Regions from separate parts of the Streptomyces sp. NPDC127097 genome, predicted to be linked through region 1. Evidence: riboswitches for the same ligand, from Rfam matches in the RefSeq annotation. Region 1 holds a riboswitch; the other holds the start of a gene.
The links. A riboswitch is a leader RNA that binds a small molecule or an ion and turns the genes downstream of it on or off. The one in region 1 is predicted to bind ZMP and ZTP.
Positions count from the first base shown of each region.

Region 2: linked by a shared signal. The riboswitch ahead of glyA (serine hydroxymethyltransferase) and the one ahead of ACFWJW_RS28720 (bifunctional 5,10-methylenetetrahydrofolate dehydrogenase/5,10-methenyltetrahydrofolate cyclohydrolase) in region 1 are both predicted to bind ZMP and ZTP.

Region 1 covers NZ_JBHXFI010000048.1:24,913-32,288, reverse strand. Annotated here, with positions in the region: gene ACFWJW_RS28730 (NAD(P)/FAD-dependent oxidoreductase) at 1-1,010, shown strand, start outside; gene ACFWJW_RS28725 (NADH:flavin oxidoreductase) at 1,297-2,418, shown strand; gene ACFWJW_RS28720 (bifunctional 5,10-methylenetetrahydrofolate dehydrogenase/5,10-methenyltetrahydrofolate cyclohydrolase) at 2,528-3,382, opposite strand; ZMP/ZTP riboswitch at 3,404-3,492, opposite strand; gene ACFWJW_RS28715 (hypothetical protein) at 3,526-4,419, opposite strand; gene ACFWJW_RS28710 (hypothetical protein) at 4,582-4,902, shown strand; gene ACFWJW_RS28705 (hypothetical protein) at 5,033-5,254, shown strand; gene ACFWJW_RS28700 (SPFH domain-containing protein) at 5,359-6,597, shown strand; gene ACFWJW_RS28695 (serine hydrolase domain-containing protein) at 6,645-7,376, opposite strand, start outside.
Region 2 covers NZ_JBHXFI010000001.1:130,027-137,402, reverse strand. Annotated here, with positions in the region: gene ACFWJW_RS00560 (cytochrome P450) at 1-756, shown strand, start outside; gene glyA (serine hydroxymethyltransferase) at 926-2,197, opposite strand; ZMP/ZTP riboswitch at 2,255-2,346, opposite strand; gene rocD (ornithine--oxo-acid transaminase) at 2,477-3,682, shown strand; gene ACFWJW_RS00545 (hypothetical protein) at 3,867-4,676, shown strand; gene ACFWJW_RS00540 (tetratricopeptide repeat protein) at 4,712-6,052, opposite strand; gene ACFWJW_RS00535 (hypothetical protein) at 6,245-6,577, shown strand; gene ACFWJW_RS00530 (DUF6332 family protein) at 6,778-7,059, opposite strand; gene ACFWJW_RS00525 (glutathionylspermidine synthase family protein) at 7,250-7,376, opposite strand, start outside.

The DNA of each region.
Region 1 (7,376 bases):
CTGACCAGGGTCAACTCGCCCTGGCCGATGCCGAGGAGATCGCCGAACTGGACGCCGAATGGCTCCTCGGCACCCGCGCCACCGGGCTCGACGCCCAGGGGCGCGCGGTACTCCTCGACACGGGCCGGTCCCTGGCCACCGACGGCGTGGTGATCGCCACCGGCGCCACCCCGCGCCGCCTCCCCGGCCCGGCCCCCGCCGGAACCCACACCCTGCGCACCCTTGAGGACGCCCAGGCGCTGCGCGCGGAGCTGACCCGTGGCCCGGTCAGGGTCGTGGTGATCGGCGGGGGCTTCATCGGCGCCGAGGTCGCCTCGTCCTGCGCCGCGCTCGGCCATGACGTCACCGTGGTCGAAGCCGCTCCGCTCCCTCTCGTCCCCCAACTCGGCGGCGCGATGGCCGAGATCTGCGCCGCCCTCCATACGGACCACGGCGTCACCCTGCGCACCGGAACCGGTGTCGCCCGCCTGCACGACGGTGGCGCCGGCAACCGGGTCACCGCGGTCGAGCTGGCCGACGGCCGGCTGCTCCCCGCCGACGTGGTCGTCATCGGCATCGGAGTACGCCCGCACACCGACTGGCTCGAAGGCTCCGGGCTCCCCCTCGACGACGGGGTGTGCTGCGACGCGGGCGGGGTCACTCCGCAGGCCCACATCGTGGCGGTCGGCGATGTCGCCAGGGCGGACGGCGCCCGCGCCGAACACTGGACCAGCGCCACCGAACAGGCCGCGGTCGCCGTCCGGAACCTGCTGGCCGGCCGCACCGTCGCGACCCACCGGAGCCTGCCGTACTTCTGGTCCGACCAGTACGGCGTACGCATCCAGTTCGCCGGTCGGAGACTGCCCGCCGACACCCCGCGCATCGTCGAGGGCTCGCCCGACGACCGCAGCTTCCTCGCCTGCTACGAACGCGACGGGCAGACCACCGCCGTCCTGGCCCTCAACCGCCCCCGCCCCTTCATGCGCCTCCGCCGCGAACTCGCCCGCGCCACCCAGCCGGTCACCACCTGACCCCGGCCGGGGGTACGGCGCGGCGCGGCAGAGGGACAGCCGCGGGAGAGGCGACTGCGGGGTGCCGGCGGCGGTCCGATGGCTGCGGTGCGGCGACCGCGGGGTGACGACCGCGGGGTGGCGACTGTGGGGTGGCGACTGTGGGGTGACGACCGCGGGATGGCGACTGTGGCGCAGCAGACAGTGCGCAGCGGATGACGGCAGCGCCGTGGTGTGTTCGGAACAGCGGAACGTCTGCCGGCCGGCGGCGTTCCGCGCCCGCGTTCTCTTCCTAGGAGACCCCCACGTGACTGCCAGCGCCGCCGCCACCCGTGCGGCCCAGACGCTCTCCCGTCCCTTCACCCTGGGCGGCCGCACCGTGCCCAACCGGATCGCCATGGCGCCGATGACCCGCGAGTTCTCGCCGGGCGGTGTCCCGGGCACCGATGTCGCGGACTATTACGCACGCCGCGCCGCCGGCGGCGTCGGCCTGATCATCACGGAGGGGACCTACGTCGGACACCCCGCCGCCGGAACCAGCGACGCCGTCCCCCGCTTCCACGGCGCGGACGCGCTCGACGGCTGGAGCCGGGTCGTGGACAGCGTGCATGCGGCGGGCGGGACGATCATGCCGCAGCTGTGGCACGTCGGCATGGCCCGGAAAGCGGGCGCACCGCCGTTCCCCGACGCCCCGCCGTCCGGCCCGTCCGGCCTCGCCCTCGACGGCACCCCGTCCGGGCATGCCATGACACAGCGGGACCTGGACGAGGTCATCGCGGCGTTCGCCGAGGCGGCGGCCGCGGCCGAGCGGCTCGGCTTCGACGGGGTCGAACTGCACGGCGCGCACGGCTACTTGATCGACCAGTTCCTGTGGTCGGGCACCAACCGGCGGACCGATGCCTACGGCGGCAGCCGCGCCGCCCGTACCCGTTTCGCCGCCGAGATCGTGGCGGCCTGCCGGGCCGCGGTCTCGCCCGACTTCCCGGTCCTCTTCCGGATGTCCCAGTGGAAGATGGGCAACTATGAGGCCCGTCTCGCCGAGACGCCGGACGAACTCCAGGAGATCGTGGCGCCGCTGACGGACGCCGGAGTCACCGCGTTCCACTGCTCGACGCGCCGCTACTGGCTGCCCGAATACGAGGGCTCGGACCTCAATCTCGCGGGATGGGTCAAGAAGCTCTCCGGCCGGCCGACCCTCACCGTGGGCTCCGTCGGTCTCGACAACGAGTTCCTCGGGACGTTCCAGGGCGAACAGGCCGGGGTCTCCGACATCGACCGGCTGCTGGACCGGCTGGAGCGGGACGAGTTCGACCTCGTCGCCATCGGGCGGGCGCTGCTCGGCGACCCGGAGTGGGCCGCCAAGATCTTCGAGGGCCGCACCGACGCCCTGGTGCCGTTCGACGCCTCGATGCTGCGGACGCTGCGCTGACACCGGACGCACCGGGCGCGGCCGATCCGCGCCGCGCCCGTGCGTCACCCTCCGCACCACTCCACCGGGCGGATACTCCGTCCCCTTACCGCCCCGCGCCGGCCGGCGGTCAGACCGCGTTCAGCTGGGCGGCCGCGGCGTCGACGGTCTGGGTGAGCAGGGTGGCGATGGTCATCGGGCCGACGCCGCCGGGGACCGGGGTGATCAGGGCAGCGCGGGTGCGTGCCGCCTCGAAGTCCACATCCCCGACGTTGCCCGGGTTGGAGCCGGCGTCTATCACGACGGCCCCGGGCTTGAGGTGCTCACCGCCCAGGAACCGGGGCCGGCCGACGGCCGCGATCAGCACATCGGCCTCCCTGGTGAGCGACGCCAGATCGGTGGTGCGGGAGTGGCAGTAGGTGACGGTGGCATCGCGGCCGAGCAGCAGCATCCCCACGGGCTTGCCGAGGATCGCGCTGCGGCCGACCACGACGGCATGCTTGCCGGCCAGGTCGACCTCGTAGTGATCCAGCAGCCGCAGGATGCCACCGGGCGTACAGGAGGCGAAGCCGTCCAGGCCGAAGCTCATCGCGGCGAAGGAGTGGCAGGTGACGCCGTCGACATCCTTCTCCGGGGCGATCGCCTCGAACGCGGCGCGCTCGTCGATGTGCGGGCCGGCCGGGTGCTGCAACAGGATGCCGTGCACCGCGGGGTCGTTCGACAGCGCGGTGATCGTGTCGACCAGCTCCGCGGTCGTCGTGGCGGCGGGCAGCGCGACATGCCGGGAGAGGATCCCGGCCTTCGCGCAGCGGTTGCGCTTCATACGGACATACGTCACCGAGGCGGGGTCGTCGCCGACGAGTACGGTCGCCAGACACGGGGCCGTGCCGGTCCGTTCGGTGAGGTCCGCCGCGCGCCGGGCGGCCTGTTCGACGAGACCGCGGGCGAGTGCGCTGCCGTCCATGAGGCGGGCGTCCGGGGACATGGGCTACTCCTGAGCGTCAGGTGGGATCGCCCAGGCGCGCGGCACCGGCCGTGGATGGCCGAGCCGCTCCCCGGTGGTGCTCCACCCAAGCGCCAGTCACGGCTCGGCGCCCACTGTAATCGACGCCCGGCGGCGCGGTCCGGTCACCCGCCGCCCTGCCCCGGTGCGGAGAGGGGTGGTTGGGGCGCGGCGGTGGCCTCCCACTGGCTGAGGATGCCGTCCCAGTCGTGCTGGGCGGCGGTGATGGCATTGGCGTCCCAGGTGGGCTGCGGGGTGGGCTGCTGATACTGCTGGTGTTCCTCGTACACCCGGTATTCCTGGTACTGCTGCTGGTCCGGGTAGTGCTGGTACGGCTGTTGCTTCCAGGGCTCCTGCCATGTCAGAGGGGAAGCCTCCGGCTGTGGGGGCGGCACGTTGACCAGCCGGCGGTGCCGTCCCGTGCGGTCCGAGGGGGAAGACGGCATCGGGCGGCTCTCTGCGGACAGTTGTTGTGCGCGGCCCACCAGCAGCCGGACGTCGAGGCCGAGTTCGGTGGCCAGGGCGGTGAGGTCGACTCCGTTGTGCCAGCTGCTCATCAGGACCGCGTCCAGCGCCGGGGCCCAGGCCGGTTCGGAGGGCTGCGGGGCGGCGGCCGGGCCCGGCTGGGGCGGCGGCGCGACATGTGCGGCGGGGCCGGGCGCCGCGGCCCCCTGGGCGGGCTGTGGCGCGGGGGCCGGCGCCGCCGGGGCCTGCGGCGCGGGCTGCTGTGGTGCGGGGGCGGGCTCGCACGGGGGCTGGGCGAGCAGGCTCTTGGCGACCGCGCGGGCGTCGTCCTTGCCCACCGTGCGCCGGGCCAGCCGCACTTCGCGTTCGTCCAGGCCGAGCAGATCCGCCACCACCGCGTCGCTGCCCACGGTCACGGCGAAGGCGGCCAGGGTCCGCGAACGGCGGGCCTCGGCCTCGTCGAGGAGTCCCTGTGTACGGCGGACCTCGTCATCGCTGCTGCAAAACGCCTGTGCGAGTACCGCGTGGCGCTCCCACAACTCCCTCGGTTCCATGACTGCGACAACGTTCCTTCGTCCGGATTGGACCGCTTCCCGGCTATAGATCACTGCATAAGGTGATATTCGATGGAGATGCGCCCCTGCCTGCCTGGCGGAAGTACGGACGGCTGCAAAAATACGCAGTGACCCCAGCGTCGAAGAATCGTTTCTACGGCCATGAGCGTCCCCTCTTCCGGCACCGTCGCAGGTCACGGACCGACGTCCCTCCCCCGCCCCGGGCAGATGCCGCGGTGGATCACCGCGGAGGTCATCAGGCAGACCCCGGTGTACGCCGGGCTGGTGAAGCAGTGGACCGAGCGCGCCGCCACGGTGCCCGGGGTCGCCGATCCCGAGTGGCAGCGCCTGGTCTCCTACCGCGCGCTGATGGAGGAGACCGAGATCGCCCTCACGGCCCTTCGGCCCCATCGTGCGCCCGACGTACTGCCCCCGAGAAAGCCGTCGGTCCCGGCGGCCCGGCCCGCCCGTCTGGACGCCTGAAACCGGTCCGCGGCGCCCGCCGGACCGGCGGCGCGGGCGGCACCCCGGCCGGAGTACCGTTGAGTTGTCGAGGATTTCCCGCTGTCCGGCGGCTGCGCCGACAGCGGCTTTGACCAGCGACGGAGCCCGGGTGAGCGCGACGGATGACACGGACTTCAGCCCGATCGGGGTGATCGGGCGGGTGACCGTCTCCATCCCGACCGACGGCCCGGGTGAGGTGCTGCTGCCCGTACGCGGCGGCACCGAGGCATTCGCCGCCTGGTCCCGCGAGCCCATCGCCCGGCACACGCAGGTCATCGTGGTGGACCACACCTCGGCGCGGTCGGTGATCGTCGCGCCGCTGCCCGCGTGACCCGGCGGTCCCGCCGACCGTCGCCGGCCACGTGAGCACTCCCTTTTCCCGCGGCCGTGCCCGCACCCCCACCGGGCCGGTCGCACCGGACCAGGAGCGTTCCGATGTTGTTCTGGCATGTTCCCGCGCCCAATGAGGCGCTGTTGATCTCCGGCTCGAAGCGCCGGGCCGGGGACGCCCAATTCCGTATCGTCACCGGCCACGGCTGCTGGGTCCTGCCCGTCAAACAGAAGGCGAGTGTGCTGTCGCTGTCGCTGCGGGAGGCGGAGATCTCCGAGGACTGCGTCACCCAGCAGGGCATCCGGCTCGGCGTCCGGGCGGTCGCCGTCTTCAAGGTCGGGGACGACCAGACGTCCATCGCCAACGCCGCGCGCCGGTTCCTGGCCGAGCAGGCCACCATGGAAGAGCTGGTGGGCCGGATCTTCGCCGGTCATCTGCGCTCGATCGTCGGCGGACTGACCGTCGAGCAGATCATCCGGGAGCGGGACCGGGTCGCCCAGGAGGTCAAGGACGGCAGCCACTCCGAGATGGAGAAGCTCGGCATCGTCGTCGACGCCCTTCAGATCCAGGAGATCGCCGACACCTCCGGCTACATCACCAATCTCGCCGCACCGCACGCCGCCGCGGTGGCCAGCACGGCCCGGATCGCGCAGGCCAAGGCCGACCAGGAGGCGACCGAACGCGAGCAGCAGGCGGCGGCGTTGAAGGCCGAGTACGAGCGGGACACCGCGATCAAACGGGCGGGGTTCCTCGCCGAGACCGAGCAGTACAACGCCCGGGCCGCGCAGGCCGGCCCGCTCTCCCAGGCCAGGGCCTCGCAGGAGGTCATCGAGGAGCAGACCGCGCTGGCCCAGCGGCAGGCCGCGCTCGCCGCCCAGCGGCTGGAGGCCGAGGTACGCCGCCCCGCGGACGCCGAGGCGTACCGGCTGCGCACCCTGGCGGAGGCGCAGCGTGACCAGGTCCGGTACGAGGCGGACGCCCACGCGTACACCGAACGGACCGTCGCCCAGGCGCGGGCCGACGCCAACACGGCCCTCGCGGGCTCGCTGCGGGACGGCAACCAGGAACTGATCGCCGCCAACCGCACCGTCGAGAACCTCCCCGTCCTCGCCGAGGCCGCCGCCGAGGGCCTCTCCGGCGCCCGGCTGACCGTGCTCAACGGCTCCGACGGGCTGAACGAGATCGTCTCCGGCATCGTCGGCCAGTCCCTGGCCATTCTCGACAGCCTGAAGCAGGGCACCGGCCCGGCCGACACCACTCCCCCGCCGGCTGACGGCACCGGGCCGCTCCCCCGGAAGGTGACGAAGCTGAAGCAGGAGGGAACGGGGTCCGGGGCGTCGTGACCGGATATCCGTACGGTGGTGCTCGTGTCAGACGGGTGGTGGCCCGGTCAGCCGTACATCGCCACGCGGTACAGCGTCGCCAGCGCGTCGTCGATGGGATGGGCCCGCGGCCGGCCGGCGGAGTCGAGCCGGTTCCACCGCTGCATGTTCACCGCGACCGCCAGTTGCCGCTTGCCGTCGGCACGGGTCATGGCCAGCGCTCCGCCACCCCAGACCGTGCCGCCATGGCCCCAGAAGGTGCCCTGACCGGGCCCCTCCATCGGGTGCAGGCCGAGGCCGTAGTCGATCGTCTTTCCCTCCTGGGAGACGACCGGGACGGTGCGTTGCATCTGCGCCAGCGACGTCGGGCTGACGATCTCCCCGGCCAGCAACAGGCCGTAGAAGCGGTTCAGGTCCGAGACGGTGGAGATCAGCGAGGCCGACGGCCCCACCCATGACATGTCGTAGACGCTGTAGTCGCGCGGCGGGTCGATCATGCCGAACCATGCCTCGTAGAGCTTCGAGTGCGGCCCGTTGACGTACGGTCCGGCGGGGAGTTCGGTGTCCCGGAGCCCGGCGCGCTCGATGACGCTTTGGGTGAGGTACCGCTCGGCCGTGGTGCCGGTCGCCTGTTCCAGGAGTTGGACGAGGAGCAGGTAGTTGGTGTTGGAGTACACCCCCGGTGTACCGCCCGGGGCGCCGACGGCAGGTGCGGTGACCCCCATCTCGATCAGTTCGATGGGGTCGAACCGCGTGAGCCGGTGGTCGTCCAGGCTCTGGGGTCCGGTGTCCGCGAGGGC
Region 2 (7,376 bases), on a different contig from region 1:
CTGCTGGGCGTGGACGCCGCGTTACGCGACCGGCTGCACGAGCTGTCGAACCTGATCGTGGGCACGACCGGCACGGCGGCCGAGGTGCAGGCGGCCAACCGGGAGATCACCGCCGTCCTCGGGCAGGTCGCCGAGGCCCGGCGGGCGGACCCCGGCGACGATCTGACCAGCGCGCTGATCGCCGCCCAGGAGGAGGACGGCGACCGGCTGAGCGCACGCGAGCTGGTCGGCACCCTGCTGCTGATGATCATCGCCGGGCACGAGACCACGCTCAATCTGATCACCAACGCGGTACGCGCCCTGTGCACCGACCGCGGCCAGCTGGAGCTGGTCCGGGCCGGGCGGGCGACCTGGGACGACGTGGTCGAGGAGACACTGCGGCACGACAGCCCGGTCGCCCACTTCCCGTTCCGCTACCCGGTCCGGGACCTGGAGCTCGGCGGCACGGTCGTACCGCGGGGCACCCCGATGCTGGCCTCCTACTCGGCGGCCGGCCGGGACCCGGCGGCGTACGGGCCCGACGCGGACCGGTTCGATGTCACCCGGCGGCCCGCCACCCGGCATCTGTCCTTCGGCCACGGGCCGCACTACTGCCTGGGCGCGCCACTGGCCCGGCTGGAGGCCACCGTCGCCCTGGAGGCGCTCTTCACCCGCTACCCGGCACTGGACCTCGCCGTCCCGGACGCGGAGCTGCCGCCGCACCCGAGCTTCATCGGCAACAGCACCGACGTCCTGCCGGTCCGGCTCACCGGCTGAGCTGGTGACCGGCTGACCTGTTGACCGGCTCACCGGCTGAGCACGGCCGGTGAGCCGGTCGGGGGCCGCGGTCTGCCGTGAGCCGGTCGGGGCCGGTCGGGCGCCGGACGGGCCCCACTACGCCGTCCGTTCACCCCGCCCGTTCGGGCCGCCCGTTCGCGCCGCCCGTTCAGGCCGTCGGCAGCCCCGGCGCCGGGTAGGCGGCCATCAGCTCCGCGACCTCACCACGGATCACCGTCAGCGCCTGCTCGTCGCCCTTCGCCGCGGCCCGGACGCTGCGGTCGATCCACTCGGCGACCAGCGGCATCCGGTCCGTGCCCAGCCCGCGCGAGGTGAGGGACGGGGTGCCGATGCGGATGCCGGAGGGGTCGAAGGGCTTACGCGGGTCGAAGGGGACCGTGTTGTAGTTGACGACGATCCCGGCGCGGTCCAGCGCCTTCGCGGCGACCTTGCCCGGGACGTCCTTCGAGGTGAGGTCGATCAGCACCAGGTGGTTGTCGGTGCCGCCGGAGACCAGGTCGTAGCCGCGGGCCAGCAGCGCCTCGGCGAGCGCCTTGGCGTTGGCGACGACGGCATGCGCGTAGTCACGGAAGGACGGGGCGGCCGCCTCGCGCAGCGCGACCGCGATGGCGGCGGTGGTGTGGTTGTGCGGGCCGCCCTGGAGGCCGGGGAAGACGGCCTTGTCGACGGCCTTGGCATGGCTCGCCCGGGACATCAGCATCGCGCCGCGCGGGCCGCGCAGGGTCTTGTGGGTGGTGGTGGAGATGACGTCCGCGTGCGGCACCGGCGAGGGGTGGGCGCCGCCCGCGATCAGGCCGGCGATATGCGCGATATCGGCGACGAGGACGGCATCGACCTCGCGGGCGATCTCGCCGAAGGCGGCGAAGTCGATGGTGCGGGGGACGGCGGTGCCGCCACAGAAAATGATCTTCGGGCGTTCCTTGCGGGCGAGGTCGCGCACCTCGTCGAAGTCGATCAGCGCGCTGTCCGGGCGTACGCCGTACTGCACGCCGCGGAACCAGGTGCCGGTGGCCGACACCCCCCAGCCGTGCGTGAGGTGGCCGCCCATCGGCAGCGCCATGCCCAGCACGGTGTCGCCGGGCTCGGCGAAGGCGAGGTAGGCGGCGAGGTTCGCGGGCGAGCCGGAGTACGGCTGGACGTTGGCGTGCTCCACGCCGAAGACGGCCTTGGCGCGCTCCACGGCCAGCGTCTCGACCTGGTCGATGTTCTGCTGGCCTTCGTAGTAGCGACGGCCCGCGTACCCCTCGCTGTACTTGTTCTGGAGGACGGTGCCGGTGGCTTCCAGGACGGCGGCGGAGACGTAGTTCTCGCTGGGGATCAGCCGCAGCGTGTCGGCCTGGAGCTGTTCCTCGGCGCCGACCAGCGCGGCCAGTTCGGGGTCGGCGGCGCTCAGCGCGGGATGCGAAAGGGGCTGGGACATGCGGGGCTGTGACATGGCGTCCTCCGGGGCGGTCGATCGGTGTTGCCGGTCGTGGTCCCGGGGTGCCCAGGCGGGGCGGCACCTCGTGGTGGTTGCCGCACACCGCTTCCTCGAGGTTGCTTCCCCGTACGCCAGTCGCGGTGCGCATCGCAGAGTCTAGGACACCCGGGCGGCCGTGTCCGGCGGATCTTCGCAGGCCGGACGGTCCGGGCGAGCGCAACAATGGAGAGGGACGCGGCACGGTCCGCGCCCCGCACGGTCTACCGAACGGAGTCACCGGTGACGTCCACGGAACGCGGCATCGCGGCCGCCGAAGCCCACAGCGCGCACAACTACCACCCGCTGCCCGTCGTCGTGGCCACCGCCGAGGGCGCCTGGGTGACGGACGTCGAGGGCCACCGCTACCTGGACATGCTCGCCGGGTACTCCGCACTGAACTTCGGGCACGGCAACCGCCGGCTGCTCGACGCGGCGAAGGCACAGCTGGAGCGGGTCACGCTCACCTCGCGCGCCTTCCATCACGACCGTTTCGCGGACTTCTGCACCCAGCTGGCCGAGCTGTGCGGCATGGAGCTCGTGCTGCCGATGAACACCGGCGCCGAGGCGGTCGAGACGGCGCTGAAGACGGCCCGTAAATGGGGCTACCAGGTCAAGGGCGTCCCGGACGGCCGGGCGAAGATCATCGTCGCGGACAACAACTTCCACGGCCGGACGACGACCATCGTCTCCTTCTCCACCGACCCCGAGTCGCGCGCCGACTTCGGCCCGTACACCCCCGGCTTCGAGATCGTCCCGTACGGCGACCTCGCCGCGCTGGAGGCCGCCGTCGACGCCGACACGGTCGCGGTGCTGCTGGAGCCGATCCAGGGCGAGGCGGGCGTGCTGGTGCCGCCGCCGGGCTACCTGGCGGGCGTACGGGAGCTGACCCGCAGCCGGAACGTGCTGTTCATCGCCGATGAGATCCAGTCGGGTCTGGGCCGCACCGGCCGGACCTTCGCCTGTGAGCACGAGGGCGTGGTGCCCGACATGTACGTGCTCGGCAAGGCGCTGGGCGGCGGCGTGGTGCCGGTCTCGGCGGTGGTCTCCTCCCGCGAGGTGCTGGGCGTCTTCGCCCCCGGCGAGCACGGTTCGACCTTCGGCGGCAATCCGCTCGCCTGCGCCGTGGCGCTGGAGGTCATCGCGATGCTGCGGACCGGTGAATTCCAGCAGCGGGCCACGGAGTTGGGCGAGCATCTGCACGGCGAACTGGGGCTGCTGGTGGGCGACGGCACGGTGGACGCGGTGCGCGGCCGCGGGCTGTGGGCGGGCGTGGACATCAACCCCTCCCGCGGCACCGGGCGGTCCGTCTCCGAACAGCTGATGGCGCGCGGCGTCCTGGTCAAGGACACCCACGGCGCCACGATCCGGATCGCCCCGCCCCTGGTGATCAGCAAGGAGGACCTGGACTGGGGGCTCGACCAACTGCGGGGAGTGCTGGAGGGGTAGGGGCGGAGGGCCTTCGGGCGGCGGCTTGCGGGCGGCGGCTTGCGGTGCGGGTGGTCCGTCCGGCAGGTCTGGCTCCGCGCATGAACGCCCGGACAAGTCCCCCTTGCGCCCATCGGCCGGCCTGCTGGTAGCGTCGCGCTCTTCGCCGGTGTCGGCCGCGCGGAGTCCTCCGGTAGGTCCCTGCATGTCCGAGCCCCCTGCACGCGCCGCGTACACCCTGTGGCGCGACGCGCTCGCCGAGGTGGACGAGGTCTTCGCGTCGCCACCTGGGCTCGACGGTCCGGTCGACGGGTGCACCTACTGCACTCCGGAGTCGGAGCTGCGCGTGCTCGGCGGTGACCCTGCCGATGTGCCGGACGATCTTCTTGGGCACTTCATGTGTGAGGTCGCCAGCCACTGGGACGAGGACCAATACTCCGTCCTGTGGCGCCGCTTCATCCCTCGTGCGCTGCGCCGCTGGGGACCGGATGGGGACGGCACCGACCCGTCGGATGTGATGGGGCGCCTCGGCCGCCGCGGTGCCCGGCTCGCGGACTGGCCCGTGGCCGAGCGCGCCGCGGTCGGGCGGGCCTTCCGGGCGCTGCTGCATGTCGCCGTGACCGACGGCCGGCCGTACTGGGAGATCACCCGTCTGATGGAGGGAATCGCTCATGCGACGGGTTCCCTGGAGCCGTGGCTGGACCACATCGCCGGGCTCGCCGGTCCCGAAGCGGACGCCGGTGTGGTCCGTCTCGCCTTCGGCTGGGCCACCGAACTCCTCTGGGAAGAGCTGAAGTTCACCTGGTGGTACGACGGCGACCCACAGCTCATCGCCGCCTGGCTGCCTACCCTGCGCGCCCGCCTCGCGGCCTTTGCCGTGCAGCACCCCCGCTGCAAGAACGCATCCGACGCGCTGACAGCGATCGACGCGATCGAGGCCGGCACCTGGGGCCCCTGGCTCCACCCCTACGACATGCGGACGCTCGGCGGCCCTGTGCTCATAGATCAGGGCTGAGGCCGGCGTACGTTCTGCCCGGGCCCGTGCCCCTCCTAGGCCAGGAGTGAGGCCGGGGTGACGAGCCGGGCGCGTTCGTGGAGTTCCCGGGCGGCGTGGTTCTTGAGGTGGGGGCGGATGAGTTTGAACATTGTTTGCATGCGCTGATCTGCCCGCCCCGACTGCACCAGAGGGTAATCGTCCAGGGCGAGATGCCATGTTGCGCATGCTGCTTCTAGGTGGCCGATTTCCAGTTGCCGCTCGGCCAGGGTGGCGCGATGGCGTACGCGAGCGCGACGGTAAACGCTGTAGCGCACCTTGTCCGATTCCTGCATGGCCTTGATGGAGCCGGGAACATCGCCGAGTTCGTACCGGACCTGGCTGGTGTGGTAATTCAGGGCTGCCGGATCGTATGAGCCGAACGCCTTCCCCCTGGACTCAGCCCTCTCCATGGCCACCTCGGCCTCTCGTAGGTACATCAGCGCATTGCTGTGGTCGCCGATTTGTGCGGAGGTGTGCGCTTGCTGCCCGGCAAGGAAGGCTCGCATTCGCGGGCCGGCTTGCGGAGAAGCGGCAGCCGCAGCGTCAGCGAGCCGCATTGCCTGCCTGCCGTGCCGTAGGTCAACCGCCTGCACACTCATTCCCCGAAGCGTTGTGCAGTACGTCAAGTGATCCTCTGCTGCTCCGGCAAGTTCCAACGCCTTGAGGTAATACTGTTGCGCAAGGCCGTGAACGCCTTCGTCCACCGCCATGTACCCCGTGAGATAGCACAGATCAGCAGCAGCCGACATCATCGCTTTGCGTACCGGCTCGGAGGCGTCAGCCCGTAGATACGGGGCAACTGTGTTCACCAAGAAAGCCGCTGCCATCGGACGGGCATGGCGCCCGCCGAATTGGTCGTCCAGTTCTGACACTCGTTCGGTCATGGCAATGACCATGTCGACCTCCGGCATGCCAATGCGCCGGGGCCGGCCGTTCTGAACGGTTTCCATTCTGCCTACCACATCCGGCCAATTGGGTACCGTCAGCGCAACGGAAAAAAGACTTATACCGAGGACGCTGCGACGCGACGGGTCCATATCTCCCGTGCCGAGATCGATCAGCCCTTCAACCGTGCCCGGAGTGGCATCGGAGCTATTGACCGGTGCGGGGAATCCCACCTCGGCATGCGTGACCGGACGTCCCAGCTTCCGCGCCAGGGCCTCCACGATCAGCGGTCTGACCTGCTCCTTCGGCAGGTGCCCTTGGCGCCACTGATGGGCCGACGGCTCGCGGTACTTGAGCGGGGTTCCCCGCTCGGTGCCGATGCGGTTCACGGCCTGGACGAACTGTCGCAGCGTCCAGCCGGTCTGCCGGTAGAGCCGTTCAAGGTGCCGGTTCGGTTCCCGAGTGCCCACTGGCCCTCAACTCCCCGCGGTGCACGAGCACTTAAAGCTCTTAAAAGCCGCTTCCACTGCCACCGTACCGCTGGGCGTAGCGGAGCGGTTGCCTAGAGCGAGGAAGGGCCCTCCTCGCACGGCAGTGAGGACCCCCGCGACCGTGGTGGACGGCCCGGGGGCGTGGCCCTCAACTACAAGGGAGTTGACGACATGCCCCACGCTACAGCGCGGGTCTTCGTCCGGCTGCTGCCGTGGACCGGCCCGGACGGCAAACCGTGCTTCGTGGCAGGCGACGGGACCGGATATGTCTCCCGCATCGCCGACCAGATGGAGGAGGAACAGCTCAGCTCGGCCGACGATCTCCTCGACGAGGCCCGCCAAGTGCTTGCCGCACGGGCCTGGACGCCCGGGGAACTGCACCTGCTGGCCGTGGAATTAACCGCAAGCCTTGCCGATGTCCGCCGGGTGGCCAGGAGCCGGGGCGGGCGCTTGACCGCTCTCGGCCAGGATGCCCCGGACGACGTCGAAGCCATGGCAATCTGAGTCGCCGGAACGACAGCCCGCCGACCGCGGAGCCGCATGGTCCGCGAGAACGTGGACCTCCCGGAAGGCACCAAGGTCATACTCAAGACCTGCCTGACGAGTGGAGCCAACGGACCACTGGAATACTGTGGGATCAACAGGAACGGCGTAGCGTAGCAAAGAGGCGCGGAGCGCTCCATTTACTGGAGCCTCCGCGCCTTTCACTCCGCCACTTTCCTCAGCCGCACAAGCACCGACACCACCCTGTAGACAAAACCCCCCACCGCAAGCGCCGAAGCCATCCCCATCACAGCCGAATGCCACCCTCTGCTTAATTCCCAGATGAATGCGGGAGAGGCAACTGCAAAAAATAGCAGTGCGGCAATGATCGCCCCGGTGAAAAGGGAATAGACGATCTCCACTGTTACGGTGTCACGTGATGCCTGCCGGGACGAAGCCTCCGAGCTCAGGCACCCCGTCTCCTCATCATTGGTGAAACGCATACTCACAGTGTTTCACGGTCCTTGGCCGTCCGTACCGGGCAACGCGAACGTTGTCCTCACCGGCCAACATGAGGCACTTCAGTCGCACACCGCGCGACCCGCGACCCGCAACCCAGTGGCGGGGAAAGCGACAACAAGTAGTCGCGAATGCCGAGGGCTCTCCTCCCACTGGCCGGTCGCCCCGGCCGATTCAGCGGATCACATGCGGCAAGAACCGCGCATACTCGTCGGTGACCGGCCCCGCCGATTCCCGGATGCCGAGGCCCGCGGCCTCGTCCTCGACGACCCAGGCGCCGAGGACGACGCGGTTGCCGTCG